Regions from separate parts of the Variovorax sp. GW823-FHT04F07 genome, predicted to be linked through region 2. Evidence: predicted binding sites of a transcription regulator. Region 2 holds the regulator's gene; the other holds the start of a gene.

Region 1 (3,408 bases), on a different contig from region 2:
GCGCTCAACATGAGCTGGGGCTATTTCGTCGAATCGCGCGCGCGGCGCGGGCTGGTGCGGCTCTTCGGCACCTACGTGCCGCCGCAGCTGGTCGACGAAATGCTCGTGCGCCCCGGCCGCTACAGCATGCGCGCCGAGAGCAAGGAAATGACCGTGATGTTCTGTGACATGCGCGACTTCACCCGGCTGTCCGAGCAGATGGCGCCGGCCGAGCTGCAGGCCTTCCTGAACACCGTCTTCAGCCGGCTCACCGAGGTGATCAGCGCGCACCGCGGCACCGTCGACAAATACATGGGCGACTGCGTCATGGCCTTCTGGGGCGCGCCCATCGACACGCCCGGCCACGCCGCGCTCGCCGTGCAGGCGGCGATCGACATGGCCGCCGCCGTGCACGACATCAACCGCCAGCACCGCGCCAACGGCCGCCCCGAGATCAGCGCGGGCATCGGCCTGAACAGCGGCCTCATGAGCGTCGGCGACATGGGCTCGACCGCGCGCCGCAGCTATACCGTGGTTGGGGACGCGGTCAATCTCGCGTCCCGGCTGGAGGGCCTGAGCGGACACTACGGGGTCGAGATCGTTGCCAGCGGCGCCACCCGCGAGGCGGCGCCCGGGTTCGTCTGGCAGGAACTCGACAGCGTGCGCGTCAAGGGCAAGGCCCAGGCCGTCGCCATCTACACCCCGCTCGCGCCGGAAGCCACAGCCGAGGCGCAGGACACACGGCAGCAACTCGACCGCTGGAGCCAGGTGCTCGCCGCCTACCGCCGGCAGGATTGGGCGCTGGGCCGGAACTTGCTGGCTCCCCTGCTCGCCGCGGATGCGAAAAAAGTCCTTTACCAGCTCTACGCCCAGCGTTTAGCCTCGATGGCGCTTCGCCCGCAAGACCCGGACTGGGACGGCGCCACCCGGTTCGACACCAAATGACGACAGACGCATACAAGGGGTCTTCCACAATGCAGGTTCGCGTGCTGGGTTGCTCGGGCGCCATCGCCAAGGACTGCCGCACCACCTCGTTCCTGGTCGATGCGGACCTGCTCGTGGACGCCGGCACGGGCGTCGGCGACCTCACCCTCGACGAGATGGCCGCCATCGACGACGTGGTGCTCACCCACTCGCACCTCGACCACATCGCCGCCCTGCCCCTGATGCTCGACGCCGTCGGCAGCCGCCGCACTCGGCCCTTGCGCGTGCATGCCCTGGCGGCCACCATCGACGCACTGCGGGCGCATGTGTTCAACAACGTCATCTGGCCGAATTTCGAACGCATTCCCAGCCCCGAATCGCCGTTCGTGAGCTTCCACGAGATCACGGTCGGGCAACGCCTCGAGCTGGGCAGCGACGCCCCCAAGCTGATCGAGGTGCTGCCGGCCGTCCACACCGTGCCGGCCTGCGGCTTCGCCATCCGCCGGGCGGAAGGCGGCGCCCACTGGGTCTTCAGCGGCGACACCGAACGCAACCCGCCCTTCTGGGAGCGCATCAATGCGATCGACGTGGCGATGCTGGTCATCGAGACCGCCTTCAGCTCCCGCGAAGAAGCCTTGGCCGAACGCAGCCTTCACCTGTCGCCGGTGGCCCTGGCGCACGAGCTGGCGCACATCGATCCGGGGAAGCAATACCCGATCTACATCACCCACACCAAGCCGGCGGAGACCGAAGAAATCATGAGCCAGATCGAGATGCTGGCGGGGCGGGAGGTGGCTGGGTTGGCGCAGCGGGACATCCGTTGGCTCAAGGCGGATGGAGTGCTGACCTTCTGATAGGGCCCGGTCGGGCATGACAAATTTGTCGACACAATTGGCATCTGAGTGCGAGTTGTGTCACATCATGTAACCATCTTGTGACCAAAGACGGCCTGGTCGAGGGCTGCAGGGTGGGGAAGCTGGGTGGCACGGATGCTGCGGAAGGTTCCTCGCTCCGGGCTGGTTCCCGGGCTCTACAAACCAACCTGGAGTTAATCGAATGAACCGTCGCACTCTCGCTCGCCGCGCACAAGCCGGCTTTACCCTCATCGAATTGATGATCGTTGTGGCGATCATTGGTATCTTGGCTGCGGTGGCTCTGCCGGCATACAAGGACTACACCATCAAGGCCCGCATGTCTGAAGTGGTTCTGGCCGCATCGCAATGCCGCACGACGATTAGCGAAACGATCCAAAGCATGGACGCGGCCGCAACGCTCTCCAACGCCGCGAACGCCAATGCCTTTGGCTGCGATGCGACGACCCCCACCAAGATGGTCCAGTCCATCTCTACGAATGGCGCCACGGGCGCGATCACCGTGGTTCCGCATGCGGCCAACTTGGGCACGACGTTCGCCGCGACCGATACCATCGTTCTGACGCCTAGCTATCAAGTTGCCGGCACCGCAACCGCCTATGCTCTGAACGCTGCCGGCGGCGGCCAAGGCACCCAAGTGTTCGAGTGGAAGTGCACCTCGACCGCCAATGCTGCCAAGTACGCCCCGGGTTCGTGCCGCTAAGCCCTGAGGCATTCCAAAGAGCCGCCTTCGGGCGGCTTTTTTGCGTCTGCGCGGTGCTGTCTTTGAGCGCGGCGCTTTACGCGGTTTGAGAACTGCGCCGGGGCGTCTATGGATGGCGGGGGTAAGGCCATCCTTGCTGGTTTTGCAGGCAGGCCAAGACCAGCGAGACAACCGGCATCTTGATCCGCGTTGTTCAAATTTGCTGGATGCCGCCAAGCGGTTGCTGTTGCGCGATGTGCGGCATTTGCTGATCGAATGCATCGCATAGCATTGAAAGTCACATAAAGACACATTCTTAAACAAGTGCAAAAACCTCTCCGGCCGGCCAATCAAGCTATTGAGCACGAGTCGCGTGGGCTTTTGTGCGCGGCATGCCTTGGTCTTCAGCCCTCGCGTCGCCAACGCGGTCTGACAGCCATCGAACTGTTGGTCACGCTCTCCATTTTGGCGATCCTGCTCGGCATTGCCGCCCCTTCGATGTCGCGCTTCGTCAACCAGTGGCGTGCTTCCAATACCGTCAACGCCCTGACCGGCTCGCTGCGCATTGCGCGCACCGAGGCGATTGCGCGTGGACGCCCGGTTGTTGTGTGCCGGGTGGCGTCCAGCACCGCCACCGCCTGTGAGACCGCCGCGGGCGCCAAAGGCTACGCCAGCGGCTGGATCGTGTTCGTCAACAACGATCGCGACGCCAACAACGACTTTTCTTCGACGAACGGCGATGAGCTGTTGCTTCGTCAGGTGGAGCCCTCCGGCATCGCGTCCATCAAGCTCAAGACCGCAGGGCGCTTTGTCTTCATGCCCAACGGTCTGCTGAACGGCGCTGCCAACGGCATCGACATCGACGCCACCGGTTTCAGCAGTGCCAGCGCCACGCCGTGGGCGCGCAAGGCCCTCTGCATCACCAAGCCTGGTCGTGTCCGCTACGTAGCG
Region 2 (3,408 bases):
TCAACAGGCGCACGCGCACGCCGCGCTGGGCCGCATCGCGCAGGGTGCGCAGCAGGTAGCGGCCGGTCTCGTCGTTCTCGATCTGGTAGTACTGCACGTCGAGCGTGCGCTGCGCGCGGCGCGCCAGCTGCAGCCGCGTGTCGAAGGCGAAGTCGCCGCCGGGCATCAGGCGAAAGCCGCTGAGGTCGGGGTCGGGCTGCGAGGCCAGCGCGATCTTGCCGAGCGCAGTGTCGGTCGAGACGGCGATGGCCTTGGTGGGCGGGCGCGGTGCGTCGTCGGGCAGCGTTGCGCAGCCGGCAAACAGCAGCGCCGCCGCGACGACGACCACCCAATGCCCACAGCGCGACAGCAGGCGGCTCGTCATCGTCGGTCTTCTAGAGTGCCTTGCGCAGATTGGCGGGCGCGATGCGCAGCGCTTCGCGGTACTTGGCGACGGTGCGGCGCGCGCACTCGATGCCCTGCTCTTTCAGCATCTCGGAAATCTGGCTGTCGGACAGCGGCTTCTTGATGCTCTCGGAACTCACGAACTGCTTGATCAGCGCGCGCACTGCCGTGCTCGACGCGTTGCCGCCGGTCTCGGTGCCCAGCGCCGAGCCGAAGAAGTACTTGAGCTCGACCGTGCCGAAGGGCGTGGCCATGTACTTGGCGGTGGTCACGCGCGAGATGGTCGACTCGTGCAGGCCCAGTTCGTCGGCGATCTCGCGCAGCACCAGCGGGCGCATGGCCAGCTCGCCGTGCACGAAGTAGCTCTTCTGGCGCTCGACGATGGCGTTGCTCACGCGCAGGATGGTGTCGAAGCGCTGCTGGATGTTCTTGATGAACCAGCGTGCCTCCTGCAGCCGCTGCGACAGCGCCTGGCTGCCCTCGCCCTTGTGCGACTTGAGCGCGCCGGCGTAGATGTCGTGCACGCGCAGGCGCGGCATGACCTCGGGATTCAGCATGACGCGGAACTTCACGTTGGTGCCGCGCCCGGTCTTGGTGACGATCACGTCGGGGATGACGATGTTGCGTTCGACGTCGACAAAGCGGCGGCCCGGCTTGGGCTCCAGGCGCGCAATGATCTGCAGCGCCGAGCGCACCAGCTCTTCGTTGGTGCGCGTGAGCGTGGCCAGGCGCTTGAAGTCGCGCCGCGCGAGCAGCTCCATCGGCTGCTTGCAGATCGCGATGGCGGTCTTGCGGATGAGCGCTTCGGCCTCGGTCTCGTCTTCGTTCGCGAGTGCTTTCAGCTGGATGCTCAGGCATTCGCCGAGGTCGCGCGCGCCGACACCGGCGGGCTCCAGGCTCTGCAGCAGGCCGAGCGCCACCTGGAAGTGGTGCACGAGGTCGTCGAACTGGTCGTTGTCGTCGCCCGCCAGGCCCGAGGCCAATGCGGGCAGCGAGTCTTCGAGGTAGCCGTCGTCGTTGAGCGATTCGATCAAAAAGCGCAGCGCGGCGCAGTCGTTCTCGTTGAGCCGCAGGCTCAGCGCCTGGCGGTGCAGGAAGGACTGCAGCGACTCCTGGCTGCGCGCGAGCTCGGTGGCGTCGGCGCGCTCGTCGTCGCCCAGGTTGTTCTGGCGTGCGGGTGCGTCGCTGCCCCACTCGCTGTCGTCGGGTGCCATCTCGACGGTGCCGTCGCCTTCCCAGTCGGGCTCGCGCTCGGTGATCTCGGCGGCGGGGCCATCGGATTCGGGCGTGGACGTGGTTTCGCTGGCGGTGGTCGTCGCGCTGCTGGTCGGCCCCGGGGCGAAATCGCCTTCGCCGGTTTCACCGCCATCGTCGCGCGGCACGGGCGTGTCGACAGCATCGAGCCCGAACTCCTCGCGCGCCGCTTCTTCCGCGGTGCGTTCGAGGAACGGGTTCTCGTCCAGCATCTGCTCCACCTCCTGGCTCAGTTCGAGCGTGGAGAGCTGCAGAAGCCGGATCGACTGCTGCAGCTGTGGCGTCAAGGCCAGATGCTGCGAGACGCGAAGGGACAGCCCTTGCTTCATGGAGACGCGACCCTCCCTTACATGCGGAAGTGCTCGCCCAGGTACACCCTGCGTACCTCGGCGTTGTCGACGATCTCCGAGGGTGTGCCTTGTGCCAGCACGTGCCCGTCGCTGATGATGAACGCGTGATCGCAGATGCCCAGCGTTTCACGCACGTTGTGGTCGGTGATGAGCACGCCGATGCCGCGCTCTTTCAGAAAGCTGATGATCCGCTGGATCTCGATCACCGCGATCGGGTCGATGCCGGCGAAGGGCTCGTCCAGCAGGATGAAGCGCGGCTGCGTGGCCAGCGCGCGTGCAATTTCAACGCGGCGGCGCTCGCCGCCCGACAGCGCGAGCGCGGGCGAATCGCGCAGGTGGTCCACGCGCAGGTCGGCCAGCAGGTCGGCCAGTCGCTCTTCGGTGTGCTGCTTGGTCAGCGGCATCATGCGGCCGTTGGCGTCGGGCTCGCGCTGCAGCTCGAGCACGGCGCGCACGTTTTCCTCGACCGTGAGCTTGCGGAAGATCGAGGCCTCCTGCGGCAGGTAGCTCAGGCCCATGCGCGCGCGGCGGTGGATGGGCATGTGGGCGATGGGCTCGCCGTCGATGGTGATCTCGCCGGCGTCGGCGCGCACCAGCCCGACGATCATGTAGAACGAGGTGGTCTTGCCCGCGCCGTTGGGGCCGAGCAGTCCGACGACCTCGCCCTTTTGCACATCGAGCGAGACGTCTTTCACGACCGTGCGGCTGCCGTAGCTCTTCTTGAGGCCGCGCGCTACGAGGCGGCTGCCCGGAATGCCGTCGGCGGTCTGGGTTCCTGCGGTTTCGATCACTTGCGCCCTTCCCCTTCGGGGCCGCCCAGCGTGGTGCTCGGGCGCAGCCCGGCGCCGGGCGCGGGGGTGGGTGCCGGGGCCGCAGGCTTCTTGCCGCCGGCTGCCGGTGCGGAACCGCCCGCCGCCGGGGCCGCGGCGGCCTTCGGCGTGAGGATGGCCTTCACGCGGCCGCCGCCGCCCGCCGAGACGCCGGCGTTCGGCGGCACGAGGGAGCCGTTGACGGTGTAGGTGTCGTTGCTCTGGTCGTAGACGATCAGCGCGCCGCTGCTCTCGTCGTTGGCCGTGGCGCCGATCAGCCGGCGCATGACGGCGCGGCGGATGAACTTGACGTTGTCGGCGCGGCTGTCGTACTCGATGACTTCCGACTCGCCCTCGATCCACTCGTCGCCGGCGTTGCGCTTCTGCTTGTAATAGGCCAGCTTGCCGGGCGCCGCCGTGACCACGCCGTACTGGTAGCCCTCGGCGTCCTGGCGCACGTCCAGCCGCGCGCCGCGGATGATGATCGTGCCCTTCGTGACCAGCACGTTGCCGGTGAACACGCTGGTCTGTTTCAGGTCGTCGTAGCGCATCGAGTCGGACTCGATGTTCATCGGCTTGGTGCGGTCGGCGGTTTCGGCCAGGGCGCCCGA

Evidence for each region. The regulator sigma-54, encoded in region 2, starts transcription at its own class of promoters, with help from an activator protein. The targets are predictions, from matches to a motif close to TGGCANGNAANCTGCTTT.
Region 1: the regulator sigma-54 is predicted to act here: its motif matches at 1,885-1,902, upstream of AC1RAA_RS19955 (pilin).

The regions. Positions count from the first base shown of each region.
Region 1 is NZ_JBXAIG010000004.1:181,564-184,971, forward strand. It holds gene AC1RAA_RS19945 (CHASE2 domain-containing protein) at 1-924, shown strand, start outside; gene AC1RAA_RS19950 (3',5'-cyclic-nucleotide phosphodiesterase) at 954-1,757, shown strand; gene AC1RAA_RS19955 (pilin) at 1,960-2,478, shown strand; gene AC1RAA_RS19960 (GspH/FimT family pseudopilin) at 2,782-3,408, shown strand, end outside.
Region 2 is NZ_JBXAIG010000009.1:111,744-115,151, forward strand. It holds gene AC1RAA_RS29105 (phospholipase D family protein) at 1-364, opposite strand, end outside; gene rpoN (RNA polymerase factor sigma-54) at 375-1,967, opposite strand; gene lptB (LPS export ABC transporter ATP-binding protein) at 1,985-2,779, opposite strand; gene lptA (lipopolysaccharide transport periplasmic protein LptA) at 2,776-3,408, opposite strand, start outside.